Regions from separate parts of the Priestia sp. YIM B13551 genome, predicted to be linked through region 1. Evidence: a T-box and tRNA genes for the amino acid it is inferred to sense, from the RefSeq annotation. Region 1 holds a T-box; the other holds one or more tRNA genes.
The links. A T-box is a leader RNA that pairs with one kind of tRNA and senses whether it is charged. The one in region 1 lies ahead of thrS (threonine--tRNA ligase), so its partner is inferred to be a tRNA-Thr.
Positions count from the first base shown of each region.

Region 2: it has a tRNA-Thr gene. The T-box ahead of thrS (threonine--tRNA ligase) is inferred to sense a tRNA for this amino acid. The anticodon was not compared.

Region 1 is NZ_JBHZOX010000004.1:148,573-156,430, forward strand. Features, by position in the region: gene ACFX4N_RS20445 (replication initiation and membrane attachment family protein) at 1-485, shown strand, start outside; gene dnaI (primosomal protein DnaI) at 518-1,450, shown strand; gene ytxC (sporulation protein YtxC) at 1,547-2,407, shown strand; T-box leader at 2,468-2,716, shown strand; gene thrS (threonine--tRNA ligase) at 2,761-4,719, shown strand; ribosomal protein L20 leader region at 4,891-5,013, shown strand; gene infC (translation initiation factor IF-3) at 5,083-5,586, shown strand; gene rpmI (50S ribosomal protein L35) at 5,608-5,808, shown strand; gene rplT (50S ribosomal protein L20) at 5,848-6,207, shown strand; gene ACFX4N_RS20480 (DUF1294 domain-containing protein) at 6,268-6,528, shown strand; gene ACFX4N_RS20485 (hypothetical protein) at 6,547-6,924, opposite strand; gene ACFX4N_RS20490 (dUTP diphosphatase) at 7,057-7,545, shown strand; gene ACFX4N_RS20495 (M42 family metallopeptidase) at 7,623-7,858, shown strand, end outside.
Region 2 is NZ_JBHZOX010000002.1:884,124-891,981, reverse strand. Features, by position in the region: gene ACFX4N_RS14215 (aromatic ring-hydroxylating oxygenase subunit alpha) at 1-750, opposite strand, end outside; tRNA gene ACFX4N_RS14210 (tRNA-Thr) at 961-1,033, shown strand; gene ACFX4N_RS14205 (ABC transporter ATP-binding protein) at 1,300-2,250, shown strand; gene ACFX4N_RS14200 (ABC transporter permease/substrate-binding protein) at 2,250-3,773, shown strand; gene ACFX4N_RS14195 (YwaF family protein) at 4,105-4,851, shown strand; gene ACFX4N_RS14190 (NAD(P)H-dependent oxidoreductase) at 4,985-5,503, shown strand; gene ACFX4N_RS14185 (hypothetical protein) at 5,531-5,896, opposite strand; gene ACFX4N_RS14180 (LCP family protein) at 6,109-6,840, opposite strand; gene ACFX4N_RS14175 (hypothetical protein) at 7,378-7,858, shown strand, end outside.

The sequences.
Region 1 (7,858 bases):
AACAGCTTGAAGTGACTTCTCCTCGACAGCTTTTGATCGAGTTTTCCGGGGGAGCAGAGCCTTCAAAAGCAGATTTGCAAATGATCGAAGAAGTGATGTTTAACCAAAAGCTTTCACCAGGGGTAGTAAATGTTCTTATTTACTATGTTATGCTAAGATCCGATATGAAATTATCTAAGAGCTATGTAGAGAAAATTGCTGGACACTGGGCGCGCAAAAAGGTACAAACTGTTCAAGATGCCATGAATTTAGCTAAAAATGAACAGAAAGAATATCAGAATTGGACCGAAGCAAAGCAAAATAAAAAAACGGCTGGACGAAAAATTGTGCGTAAAGAAATGGTGCCAGAGTGGCTGAGCGATGAAGAAAAAGAAGAGAAAAAGCAGCCTTCAAAAGAAGTGGACGGATTTGAAGAAGAAAAACGAAAGCTACAAGAAGAGCTCAAGCAGTTAGATCAAGAGCTAAAACAAAAGCATAAAGAATAAAAAGCAGGTATGATAGAGGTGAGGTGAAAAAGATGAAGCCTATCAATGATTCACTAAATCAGTTAGTGAACAAAAAGGATTTTAAAGCACGCTTAGAAGCATTAAGAAACAGTATCCTGTCTAATCCCGAAGTTAAAACATTTTTGCAAGAGCATCGCCATGAGTTAGATGAGCAAATGGTCGACCGAGGTCTGATGAAGATGCATGAATTTATCGACCAAAGCAAATGCTGTGACAAGTGTCCTTCTTTGCAAAGCTGCGTCAACATGGTGAAAGGATACCACCCTCAGCTGGTTGTAAAAGGCCGTAATATTGATTTACAGTATGAACGCTGTCCTAGAAAAGTACAAGAAGATGAGCGAAAAGAACAAGAATCTTTTATTCAGTGTATGTACGTGCCTAAAGAAATTTTACAGGCAACAATGTCTGATATTGAAATTGAGCAGGGAAGATTTGAAGCCATTAAACTAGTAAGAGATTTTGTGCGAGAATATGAGCCAAATAAGAAAATGAAAGCTTTATATTTACACGGTTCGTTTGGTGTGGGGAAAACGTATTTTCTTGGAGCAATTGCCAATGCGTTAGCCGAAAAGAAAGTGAAATCTACCATTCTGTATGTCCCGGAGTTTTTGCGTGAGTTAAAAGGTTCGTTTCAAGATCAAAGTTTCAATGAGAAAATAGAGTATGTCAAAAAAGTACCGGTTCTTATGCTTGATGATCTCGGAGCAGAATCCGTAACGAGCTGGATGCGAGACGATGTGCTCGGAACCATTTTACAATTCCGTATGCTCGAAAATTTGCCGACATTTTTCAGCTCGAATTTAAATTTTAAAGAGCTTCAACATCATTTGACTTATACCCAAAGAGGCGAGCAGGAAGAGCTCAAAGCCGCTCGTGTCATGGAACGAATTAAGTCTCTAGCCATTCCTGTTGAAATGAATGGAGAGAATAAACGAAATAGATGAGCAGGTCGTTTTACATTTCTTGTAACGACTTGCTCATTTTTTTGCATGTTGCCCCATATACATTAATAAAGCGTGTCCAAAGGGGGGCTATGAGGAATGAAAATATTCTTTAAATATGTAGAAGACGCAGTCGTTGTATATGAGTCTTTATGCGCGAAGCGAAGCGCTTTATCATATGGTTCACAGTGCTTGAAGCTGGTGAATAATCAGCTTTTAGTCATTGATGAGACATACAATAGAGAGGCCGTTTTACAAGACATGGTGATACCGGTATTAACCCACGTAATTTTAAAAAAGAAAGAAAAAAAGATGATGGTAAACATATTAAAAGAAGAATTTTTCTATTCAGAAGAGGAAGAGCAAGATTTGCTGCTTCAAATTATGGGGGGGATTATGGAAGGAGAGAGAGGCGAAATTCCGCAAAAAACATTTTCTCTTCCAAGAGAATTACTTATCCGCCAGGCTCTTCAAGACTTCTTCATTCATAATGTAACATTCACCTTTGAGTCTTTTCTCCAATTCCGCTTAAAAGAATATCAAGAGCGGCTGCGCTATTATGCCGAGCTGGCGATTGATGAATATAAGCTTGAACAAGACTATCAAATTCTTATTCATCAGCTGCGTCAAGCAGCTAATGAAAGACAGTTATCTACAGGCGATGTGTATGTAATGCACTTGAATAAAAACAAGTTTGTGTTGTACGACCACAATAGTAGATATGTTCCTGAACGTGAATGTGCAGCTCTAGCAGAGGCCTTTTTATCTGAACAAGAATCATTATACATAGACTCAACTATTATCGCGCCTTTGCTAAGTTTATCTCCAGCTGCTATTCATCTGTATAGCGACCAGCATGATCATGATTTTGTTTATACCATTCAAAATATCTTCCAAGAAAAAGTTATGTTATACGAAAAAAATGAATTTCCGTTTGATCAAAAGCAAAATATAACGTGAAAGGTTGATTTCTATTTTGAAAATGAATATAATAAATGCATATTGAAAAACAGCTATATGTTACAAGTTATGATGAGGACATGAGTGTATATTTACGGTTTGTAGAGAGGGAGATCCAGGCTGGAAATCTCCTAACACGGAATATATTCTTACCACCTCTAAACTTCAGTAGTAAACGAGCAGAGCCTCTAGTAATTACTGACGGAATTTCCGTTATAAAACCTCGAGCCGCTTCGGGTTCTTTGGGTTATCCAAGATACGAAGAGGAAACAAGGGTGGTACCGCGTGTATACACAACTCGTCCCTTTTGATAAGGGACGAGTTTTTTGTTTTTACAAAAAGTTTATTCAGTTATGTTAAAGGAGTGGAAAGTTGTGTCAGAAGTAATCAAAATGACATTTCCTGATGGAGCTGTTAAAGAGTATCCAAAAGGATCATCAACAGAAGATATTGCGGCTTCTATTAGCCCGGGATTAAAGAAGAAAGCATTAGCAGGCAAAGTAAACGGCGAGCTGCTGGATTTACGTACGCCAATTGAACAAGATGGCAGTCTTGAAATCATTACGCCAGATGCTCCTGAAGCGCTTGAAATTATGCGTCACAGTACAGCGCATTTAATGGCTCAAGCAATCAAACGTTTGTACAAAGATACAAAAGTACAGCTAGGTGTAGGGCCGGTTATCGAAAACGGTTTTTACTATGACATCGATATGGAAGAATCAATTACTCCTGAAGATTTAGGTAAAATTGAAAAAGAAATGAAAAAAATCGTTAATTCAAATATTGAAATTGAACGAAAAGAAGTTTCTCGTGAAGAAGCCATTCAACTTTTTAAAGAAGTTGGCGATGAACTAAAGCTTGAATTGATCGATGCGATTCCAGCAGGTGAAAAGGTTACGATTTACCAACAAGGCGAATTCTTTGACCTTTGCCGAGGCGTGCACGTGCCGTCAACAGGCAAAATTAAAGAATTTAAACTATTAAGCGTGGCGGGTGCTTATTGGCGCGGAGACAGCGATAATCAAATGCTGCAGCGTATTTACGGTACAGCATTCTTTACAAAAGCAGATTTAGACGAGCATCTTCGTCTTCTTGAAGAAGCAAAAGAACGTGACCACCGTAAACTTGGTAAAGAGCTAAACTTATTTACAAATTCTCAAAAAGTAGGACAAGGTCTGCCTTTATGGCTTCCAAAAGGTGCGACGATCCGCCGTATTATCGAGCGTTATATCGTAGATAAAGAAGTAAGCCTTGGTTATCAGCACGTTTACACTCCAGTGCTCGGAAGTGTAGAACTTTACAAAACGTCTGGTCACTGGGAGCACTACCAAGATGACATGTTCCCTGCAATGGAAATGGATAACGAAGACCTGGTTCTTCGTCCGATGAACTGTCCTCATCACATGATGGTTTACAAACAAGGTATTCACAGCTATCGTGAGCTTCCAATCCGTATTGCTGAGCTTGGAACGATGCACCGCTACGAAATGTCAGGAGCATTATCAGGACTTCAGCGTGTTCGAGGCATGACACTAAATGATGCGCATATCTTTGTACGTCCCGACCAAATCAAAGAAGAATTTATTCGTGTAGTTCGCTTAGTTGAAGCGGTTTATAAAGATTTTGGATTTGAAAATTATTCATTCCGTCTATCTTACCGTGACCCTGCAGATACAGAAAAATACTTTGATGATGATGCAATGTGGGAAAAAGCACAAAGCATGTTAAAAGACGCGATGGATGAGCTTGACCTTGATTATTATGAAGCTGAAGGAGAAGCGGCATTCTACGGTCCAAAACTAGACGTTCAAGTTAAAACAGCTCTTGGTAAAGAAGAGACGCTATCTACGGTTCAATTGGATTTCTTACTTCCTGAACGATTTGATTTAACGTATGTAGGAGAAGACGGAAAACAACATCGACCGGTTGTTATTCACCGCGGCGTGGTGTCAACAATGGAACGTTTTGTAGCTTTCTTAATCGAAGAATACAAAGGAGCTTTCCCAACGTGGTTAGCACCTGTACAAGTTCAAGTGATTCCGGTATCACCTACCGTTCACCTTGAGTATGCAAAAGAAGTGCAAGAACAGCTTCAGCTGGCGGGTATTCGTGTGGAACTTGATTCTCGCGATGAGAAAATCGGCTATAAAATCCGTGAGGCTCAAATGCAAAAAATTCCTTATATGCTTGTTGTAGGGGATAAAGAAGTAGAGGATAAAGCAGTAAACGTACGTAAATACGGTGAGCAGAATTCAGAAACAGTGGACTTCCAAGCCTTTTTACAAAATGTAAAAGCAGAAGCATCTCGCTAATGAAAAAAGCAGAGAATTGAAATTCTCTGCTTTTTTATGCAACATTTATAAAAAACTGTTGCATAAATGTTTTTCCTTTGATACAATAATTTTTGTTGTGAAAAAAGAACGAAATCATTGACTTTTGTCTTTGTTGATACTATAATAGCTTAAGTAATTGAATACTTGTTTATACAGAAGAAGAAGCACCCGCTTCTCACCTGAGTGACGCATAGAGCAGTTAGCAGGTACATCGTATCTTAATTAAAACGATAGAAGTGTGGGTGCAGTATGTACTCACACTTTTTTGTGTGAGTTAATAATCGGTCTAAGCAAGCGTATTCGCTCATTAAACCTTGGAGGTGGCTACTTATTAGCAAGGACATGATGGTAAACGAGGGCATTCGAGCTCGCGAAGTTCGTCTAATTGATCAAAACGGTGAACAATTAGGAATTAAATCAAAAAATGAAGCATTAGAAATTGCTTCACGAGTAAATCTTGACTTAGTAATGGTTGCTGCAAATGCGAAACCGCCGGTATGTCGTATTATGGACTACGGTAAATTCCGCTATGAGCAACAACGTAAAGAAAGAGAAGCTCGTAAAAACCAAAAAGTTGTAAACTTAAAAGAAGTTCGTTTAAGTCCAACAATTGATGAACATGATTTTAACACTAAACTTCGTAACGCACGCAAGTTCCTTGAAAAAGGTGACAAAGTGAAAGCGTCTATTCGCTTTAAAGGTCGTGCCATTACTCATAAAGGGATTGGCCAAAAAGTACTTGAACGTTTTTCACAAGCTTGCGAAGATGTAAGTTCAGTTGAATCGGCTCCTAAAATGGAAGGCCGCAGCATGTTCTTAGTCTTGGCACCTAAAAACGAAAAGTAATAGAACGAGGAGGAACACCCCATGCCAAAAATGAAAACACATCGTGGCGCTGCAAAGCGTTTCAAAAAGACTGGAAGCGGTAAATTAAAACGTGCTCGTGCTTACACAAGCCATTTATTCGCTAACAAATCTACAAAACAAAAGCGTAAATTACGTAAAGGTTCTTTAGTAAGCAAAGGTGACTTCAAACGTATCCGTCACTTATTAGATAACATTAAGTAATTTGGGTTGAGATAGAAACAATACAGGAGGTAAACAATTATGCCACGCGTAAAAGGCGGTACAGTAACACGCAAACGTCGTAAAAAAGTTTTAAAATTAGCTAAAGGTTTCTTCGGTTCGAAGCATAGATTATATAAAGTTGCTAATCAGCAAGTTATGAAATCTCACATGTATGCTTATCGTGACCGTCGTCAGAAAAAACGTGACTTCCGTAAATTATGGATCACACGTATTAATGCAGCTGCTCGTATGAACGGTCTTTCTTACAGCCGTTTAATGCACGGTTTAAAATTAGCAGGTATTGAAGTTAACCGCAAAATGCTTGCTGACTTAGCTGTAGCTGATGAAAAAGCATTTGCTGAATTAGCAACTGCTGCTAAAAAAGGCTTAGATAAGTAATGAATATAAAGTCTCGTCATCTTTAGATGATGAGGCTTTTTTGCTATCGGAGGACATATCATGAATGAACTGCTGCTTACCTATTTTATTGTTATTAATATAGTAGGGGTAGGAATGATGTATAGAGATAAACAAAAAGCGAAAAGACATGAGTGGAGAATTGCCGAAAGCACACTGTGGACGGTAGCTGCTATCGGAGGAGCTCTTGGAGGACTGATTGGTATGTATTGCTATCGTCATAAAACGAAGCACACATCGTTTACAGTAGGTTTTCCTATTCTTGCTGCTCTTGATTTACTTTTCTTTTTTGTTATCAGCTGAGCACAAATGATTTTGTGCTCAGTGTAAAAATTCTCGAACGGGGCTTTTCCAGCGAATAGGAGCATTTGGATACATGTCGTGTACGTGGCTTTCCAGCAGCTTGAAATCTTGTTTTTGCAGTTCATGTAATCGAGCTGGATCTGTTAACACCATTGTAATTGACAAAGATTCTGGTTCATTGGGATTGCTGTATTTTTCTCCTTCAAATAAAATACCTTTATACGTTAGTAGAAAATTTTTGCGGATATTCGTTTTTTCATCAACGACAAAAAATTGCTGATGTTCCTGAGCTGCTACAAGCTTCCGCTTTGGACTGCGAAAATGCTGAACCAGCTTTAATAGTGTGTAAGCAACAAGCGCGAAAATGAACACGCGAACGATAACAATAACAAACATAACGCTCCCTCCTTTACAAGGCACAGTTTTCTTACTTTACGTTCGAGTCTCTAAAAAGTTTCATGATTTTTGATATAATTTCTTTATTGGTTTAAAAAGAAGAAGATATACATAATTACAGGAGTGATTACATTGAATTTACAACAGCTATTTACCATGCAGCGCCAGCTGGATCAGCATATAGAGGATAAGCATGAGCTTCATAAGGAAGATTTGATTCCGAGAAAGCTTTTAGCACTGCTTGTCGAAATGGGAGAACTGGCAAACGAAACGCGCTGCTTCAAATTTTGGAGCGTCAAACCTCCGGCTGAAGACGCTGTTATTTTAGAAGAATTTGTGGACGGCGTACATTTTATCCTTTCTTTAGGGATTGAAAAAGGATACGATGATTTAACTGAGTTACCAAATGCAAAAGCAAGTGATTCAAAAACAGCACAATTTTTACAGGTATTTGCACAAGTTGCTGCTTTCGAGCAGGATCAGTCGAAAGAAAACTATGTGGACATGTTTGTATCTTACATGACGCTTGGCGATATGTTTGGTTTTTCCGCTGAACATATTGAAAAGGCGTACATCTCAAAAAATGAAGTGAATTTTAAACGCCAAGAACAAGGATACTAGAAATAAAGGGATGGGAAATTTTACTTCAACCTCTTTTTAGCTATAATAGAGGTATACATATGAAAGGGGTAATCCATATGAAAAAGTTAGATGAAACATTGACGATGCTTAAAGCACTAACAGATGCAAAAGGAATTCCTGGCAATGAGCGTGAACCGCGTGAGGTTATGAAGAAATATATTGCACCTTATGCAGATGAAGTAACGACGGATGGGCTAGGCAGTTTGATTGCAAAAAAAGTGGGCAACGAACAAGGGCCTAAAATTATGGTAGCCGGTCACTTAGATGAAGTAGGCTTTATGGTGACTCAAAT
Region 2 (7,858 bases), on a different contig from region 1:
TAGCGTAGCTGTAAACGGCGGATAAACATCAAAGACGCGAAGCCATTTAAAATCAGGTGGATTTAAATGCTGCTGTTCTTTGGAATAATTGCTCACGGTGCTGGTATATTCTACATGAAGCCCATAGTCTGTATCGCTTACTTTATATTTAGGCACAAAGGCGTTGTTTCGATCACCAAATGTGTCCGTGTGCACCCAAGCAAAATGAGCTACGTCTAAAAAGCCTTCCATTTGACGACCGGCCGAACCCATGATATCAAAGCTCGGACAAACAATTTGCTGAAAATCAGGGTCCTCCCACGCATCGAAGTAAGGCAGGTTATCTTGTTCTCCTGTCAGGGAAGTCCATACTAATCCAAATCGTTCAATAACTGGATAGACGGCCATACACAGGCGGGGAGAAATGTTGGCATCAGGGTGAGCTGGAATCGACGTGCATGCGCCGTCCGTTGCATAGCGGAAGCCGTGGTAAGGACAGACAATTTCATCATCTTCCACCCAGCCCATGCTAAGCGGGGTGCCTCGGTGAACGCATAAATCACGAGCCGCTACTACTTTGTTTGTCGTGCGGTATAGAACGAGATTTACATCTAGTAGTTTTACGGACGTTGGTTTCTCTGTTACATCACTGCAGCGTGCGACCGGGTACCAATACTTGGCGAGCGTCGTCCAATCTTCCAGGCTGAACGTGCAGTCTCTTGGGTAGGGAGTTGCCGTTTTTGATTTGGTCATGGTTGGTTGTTGTTCCATCTATTTTCTTCCCTTCTTTTGTAAGCTCTTTTACTAAGGGTAATATAAAAAAAGAAAATTCACACAATTTATGTAAGGAGTTCTAACATAAAATATGGAACTTTGTAGAAAGTGCGAATTTCAGAAGACGCAAATTAGAGAATATACCAATAAAAAAATTTAAAAAAACGCTTCCTAAATAAATTTAAACGTGATATAATTTTCCAAGACGCTGGTGTAGCTCAGTAGGTAGAGCACTTGCATGGTAAGCAAGAGGTCGCAGGTTCGATCCCTGTCGCTAGCATACTAAAAAAACCTTCTTTCTTGTTGAAAGAAGGTTTTTTTATTTGTGTTGACTTTAAAATTATTCTCCGAATTATTCTTCCCCGCCTTGTGAAAACTTTAACAGTTTGATAGCCTTATTAGGAGGCTGTGAGAAAACATGTGTATCTTTTCCACTATGTCTTATGAATCATATTTAGAAATATTCTTAAAAGAATGTTTATTGCCTCTAAGTATTGGGTACACGAAACTAGGGGTTAAATTTCAACAGGGAGTGTGAACGATAATTTGATTACGTTTAAGAATGTGTCAAAGCAATATCCAGACGGTACGACCGCCGTGAAAAATATTAATCTAGAAATTAAAGAAGGGGAGTTTTTCGTTTTAATTGGTCCGAGTGGGTGTGGGAAGACAACCACCTTAAAAATGATTAACCGTCTTCATGATATTACCGAAGGAGAACTATACATAAAAGATAAGCTCGTATCGGCCCACAACATACATAAGTTACGCTGGAACATTGGCTATGTCCTGCAGCAGATTGCTCTTTTTCCTCATATGACCATTGCTGAAAATATAGCCATTGTACCCGAGATGAAGCATTGGAAGAAAAACAAAATCAAAACGCGCATTGATGAACTGCTTACCTTGGTAGGACTAGACCCAAAGCAATATAGAAACCGGAAGCCGTCTGAGCTCTCAGGTGGCCAGCAGCAACGTGTAGGTGTAGCACGTGCCCTCGCAGCCGATCCCCCCGTTATTTTAATGGACGAACCCTTTAGTGCCCTCGATCCGTTAAGCCGCGAACAGCTTCAGCAAGATATTATTAGCTTAAAAGAAAAAATCAAAAAAACATTTGTGTTTGTTACGCATGATATGAGCGAAGCGATGACGCTTGGAGATCGTATCTGCCTGATGAAAGATGGGGAAATTGTTCAAGTTGGAACCCCGGAGGAATTCATTCAAAAGCCTAAAAATGAATTTGTAAAAACATTTATTGGAAATCAAGGCAATGCTTTATTTGAGACATTGGATATGTTTGTCAAAGAAAGTGAACAGCCAGACGTAGAACCTACTGAAGAGCTAGCTTCAACCGCCACTGTTCAGCAGGCAATGGACGCCCTTTACGACCATGAAGCAATAGCCGTGAAAAAAGGGAGCAAACGCATTGGCGTTGTAACGCGCAAAAACCTATTAGCGTTTCTTTCTGATAAAACGAAAGAAGGAGGAACGCTGTAATGAATGCACTAAGCACATTATTAGATCAACGAGGAGATGCACTGTTTCAAGCTCTTCTTGAACACATTCAAATTTCCGTACTGGCTCTTGTTATCGCCGTGTTAATTTCAGTGCCGCTCGGACTGTACTTAACGAGGCATGACCGCATTGCTGAACCGATCATTGGCGTAACAGCCGTACTGCAAACCATTCCTTCACTCGCTTTATTAGGATTACTGATTCCTCTTGTCGGAATTGGAACCTTTCCCGCGGTTATTGCACTGTTTTTATATTCGCTTCTTCCTATTGTACGAAATACATATACCGGAATTAAAGAAGTGGACCCATCTTTAATTGAAGCATCCAAAGCCATGGGGATGAACTCGTGGAGACGATTAATCAAAGTAGAACTTCCTCTAGCACTTCCTGTCATTATGGCCGGAATTCGCACAGCGATGGTACTCATTATTGGTACAGCGACAATCGTGGCTCTTATCGGAGCGGGCGGACTCGGAAGCTTAATTTTGCTTGGTATTGACCGAAGCGATAATAGTTTGATTTTATTAGGAGCCATTCCAGCCGCATTATTAGCGCTTATTTTTGATGGAATTCTGCGAACGATTGAACACTCAGCTAAAAAAGGGTCCAAAAAACGCTCGTTTATTATGATCATCGTATTAATACTCATTCTTGTTTCTCCGTTTGCAGCGATGAGCGCAACAAAACCAGACCTTGTTATCGGAGGGAAGATTGGTGCAGAACAAGATATTTTAATTAATATGTACAAAGAATTAATTGAAGATCAAACCGATATGAAAGTAAATCTGCGTTCGTCGCTTGGGAAAACGGTATTTGTATTTGAGGCTCTGCGTAACAAGGAAATTGATTTGTACCCTGAATATACGGGTACAGCCATTGTGACGCATCTAAAGGAACAGCCGGACAGCAAAGATGAAACAGAGGTGTACAAGCAGGCAAAAGAAGGATTTCAAAAGAAATTCGGCCTTGTCTATTTAGATCCAATGAAGTTTAATAATACGTACACATTGACCGTAACAAAGGAATTTGCCAAGGAAAATAATCTAACAACTATTTCAGATTTGGCAAATGCAACAGATAAAGTAAAAGCAGGATTTACGCTTGAGTTTAAAGATCGTGAAGACGGCTATGTAGGCATTCAAAAAGAATATGGCCTTACCTTCCCCAATATTAAAACGATGGAGCCGAAGCTTCGCTATCGCGCTGTAGAAAAAGGCGATATTAACATGCTTGATGCTTACGCAACGGACCCTGAAATCAAACAGTTTGGTTTGAAAGTCTTAAAAGACGATCAGCAGTTCTTCCCTCCGTATCAAGGAGCGCCTGTGCTTCGTGAAGCTACGCTAAAAGAGCACCCTGAACTGAAAAAAATCTTAAATCAACTGGGCGGTAAAATCAGTGATGACGAAATGCGTGAAATGAACTATCAAGTAAATGCGAAAGGAAAAACGGCTGAAGAAGTTGCTCATCAATTCTTAGTGAAAAAAGGATTAATTAAAGAGTAAAAACGAAGAAAAAAGCTAGGACAACAGTATGTTAGTTGAAAGAAGATCTGAATGATGAATCGTTCGGATCTTTTTATTTTAGTTGTTTCTAGCAGTTGATTGGAGGGCAACGCGAAGACTCCCGCGGAAAGCGAAGCCTTGCATGGAAATCAACTGCGGTGCAAGAAGTGATCCATACTCGATTATTTACTCCATTCGTCCGTCTTTAGATTGGCGTGATTTCGTTATGTCTCAATCTCTTTTTAATGCGGGAGAAGCATTAATGAAAATGAGGCCTTATGAACAAGCTAAAGGTACCGAATTTGTTTTCTGATGGAAGGGAGGCGCTTTTATGAATTCATTTTTTACGTGTCATCCTGTACAACATTCCTTTCAGCTTTTTTCAGTTGAACATCTTGTAACTTTAGCTATTATCGTGATCATAGGAGCATTTATTTTTTTGTGTCGAAAGCAGCTGCGAAAAAAGATGTTTGTGTTCATTTTGCTTTCACTCATTCTAATTGCTTCAGAAACAGCCTACCAGGCTTGGGAAATCAGCTGCCATCAGTGGTCCGCTGAAACTTCCTTGCCTCTTCAGCTCAGCGATATAGTCGTGCTGCTGGCTGCTGTTATGCTGATAACCAAAAGCAGGCTTCTTTTTTATTTTGTGTACTTCGCAGGAATCAGCAGCTCTGTTCAAGCGATGATTACCCCGGACCTTGGCGGCTATGCGTATGCCCAGTTTCGCTATGTGCAGTTTTATGTATCGCATGGCGGTGTGGTACTTGCTTGCTGTCTGCTAATTGCTGTCTGCAGATATAAGCCGACGTTTCGTTCTTTATGGGTAAGCGTAGTATCTGTTAATCTGTACGGAGGTTTTATCTATGCTATGAATCGTTTACTCGGGGCGAATTATTTATACATGATGAAAAAGCCAGAGCACGCTTCCTTGCTGGATGTTCTTGGACCTCATCCTTGGTATTTAGTATGGATTGAAGGAATCATGATTCTTAGCTTTCTTGTCCTTTATCTGCCGTTTTGGGTACATAAAAAAATTAAAGGTGATAAAAACAAAGGCAATTTTATTGAAGCAAAATGATAATACTGGTAGTTTATAAATGTAAACGAATTTCCTGACTGAAAAGCAAAGAACGAGTAAACAAGCCGTTAGAGGCAAGCATAAAAATAGAAAAGAATAAAGCAGGCACAAATATCAGAAGGAGAGTATCAAAATGAAAACACTGGTTATTTTAGCGCATCCAAACTTAGCATCTTCTCGTATTAATAAAGCGTGGGCAGAGCGAGTAAAAAAAGAAGAGAATGTGTACGTTCATGATTTATACGCAAACTATCCCGATTTCAAAATTGATGTAGAAAAAGAGCAGGAGTTAGCTGTTCAATTCGATCGTATTGTTTTTCAATTTCCATTTTACTGGTACAGCTCACCAGCACTCTTAAAAGAGTGGCAAGATGTTGTCTTAACATACGGCTGGGCTTATGGAAGCAAAGGTACTAAACTTCACGGAAAAGAGTTTGTCGTAGCTACTTCGACAGGGGGCCCTGCAGAAGCTTATCAAGAAGGGGGATACAACCGTTACCCAATGAATCATCTGCTTCTTCCTTTTCAAGCTATGGCAAATTTAACAGGTATGAAGTTTCAAACTCCATTTTTATTTCAAGGAGCAGGCGGTGATCTGAGTGACAAAGTTATTCAAGATAGTGCAGAAAGCTACGCTCGATTACTAAGATAATAAAAAAAGCCGCGTCACAGCGGCTTTTTAATTTGCGTTTGTTCGTGAGAAAGAAGTAAGCAGCTTTTGAGGAGCGATATCTAATCCTTCAATTAGTAGTCCTGTCATAGCCGTTAGACTCCCGACTTCAAAAGATTCCCCGGCTCTCCAAAATGCTGATTCACCTTGTTTGATATAAATTTTCAGTCCGTTATCGCCAGCTACCCAGCCTTCCCCGTGAACGACTAAAAGAAGCTGTGGAATCGTAGCTTCTTGACGAGGGGTATAATCATTTTCTTGAAAAGATAAAAAGCTGATTTTGACATCTCCAGTATGAGAAAGTAATGGGTTTACTTTATAGGTAGAATGAAGAAAGGAACGCTCTTCTTCAGCTTGAAAACCATATAATTTCATCATTTCATCTCCTTGGCTAAAAAATATAAAAAGAAGTCCTTCTCCTTTCATATACGCATGTAACAGCAAAAATAGAACTCCAAAGAAACGGTTGTTTCTAGGAAAATGGCTTCATTTTTTGTCGAAGCTGAAAATTTTTTGAAGGATAGGGAGGAAAAACAGAAGTTTTTTTGAATAGTATAAAAAAGGTGTCCGCTAATGGACACCTTTTCCTAATTTAAAAATGATTGTAACGCTTGTTTGTTTTCTTCAAGGTCGATGCTTAAAACAGCACCAATACCGGATATTCGTTCATTTGAATAGGAACCTTCAACCGGTAAACGAAGAGATTTTAAATCTGGCTGATTTCCAACTAAAAAATCTTTTCCTATCACAATAAATGTTTTTGGCGGAATATTTGTATCCACATATGGATCAATGACTCCCCATAGCTTAGGAGCTTTCGCCAGCGTCTTTACTTGAAGAGCTTCATCCATTAATTTACCGATCACTTCTTGTTGACGCTTCACGCGCCCGAAATCACTTTGGCTATCATGTCGGAATCGCACGTATCCTAGTAATTTATCTCCGTGAAGAGTTTGTTTTCCAGGTTTTAGCGTCATGCCAATTCCTGATGACATTTCGTGCGGCACGGTAACCGTAATTCCCTCAGGGGCAATCGTATCGGCAACTTTAGAAAAACCTTTAAAATCAACAACGGCATAATAGTTTACATCTAAGCCGAAATTTTCTTTAATTGTCTTACGCATTAATTCGGGCCCGCCAAATGCATAGGCTGAATTTAATTTGTTTTTGCCATGTCCAGGAATATCCACATATGAATCACGCATCAAAGAAACAATTTTAGGCTGATTGCTGTCTTTGTCATAATGAGCAATCATGATTGTATCGGCACGCGAATGTTCTTCACCTCGAGAGTCAATTCCAAGAAGCAGCACATTCATGCTATCTAAATTGGCACTTGCACCATTAAAATCAAATTGTCCATCTTTCCCAAAAGCTCCGTCTGCTTCTGCTAACCCTTGTTGGTATTGATAATACACATACGCACCAGCGGCGATTACAAGAATGAGAAAGAAAAGAAGTAGCTTTCTAAAGCGTTTCTTTTTTCTTTGCTTTTTTCTTTTATGTTGTTTACGTTCTGTACGTTCTTCCAAATGTCTCACCATCGCATTCAAAAATATTAATACTTTTTTGTTTGAAACCAATTATGCAAAAAATTATAAAACGACATAATAAAATTAACACTAAGGAATTAGATTAGCAAGTACGTTCACTAGTAAATCTGCGAAGGCGGCTAAAATAAGAGAAGTGTACAAATAGAAGAAAGAGGAAATAAAGGTTATTTTTCTCGAGGATATTTGTTATAATTTATCATAGTTAGGGAAAAAGTTCTGTCTTTTAAGAATGGAATAAGAGGAAAGTCTCTGTTTGTGGAGAATCAAATATAGGTCTAAATGTAGAAAAAAGGAGTGAAGCGAATGAGTATATATGTGTCATCTTCGAACCTTGTGCTGATTCCAGAAGCGGCGTTAAGTCATTGGAAACCTTATGGCGCGGGGGAATTGACCGGAGCTATTATTTCAGGTAAAGATAGTGCTGAAATAATTAAAGAGCTTAATCAATCGTCTATTCTGCCTTTTACAAGTTTTTTCTATCGAAAGCATTTTGTTATTCTGTTTGATAAAGAACAAGTGAAAAATCATTTTGAACAGCTGCTTTTATTATATAAATCTCAGGGCTATATTTTTTATTCTTCTACTTTATACGATGATCATTGGTCCCAGGTCCTTGAAGGAACGAAGCAGCTGTTAACGGTAAATGGACAAGTGGTGCCGGTGCTTGAGCTTGAACAAAACGGTGAATTTGATGTTGTGCGTGATGAAGGCGGTCTGCACATTGTGATAGATGATGACGAAGACGAAGAGAAGCAGCTAGAAAAAAAAGTTCATGAGCTTCCGC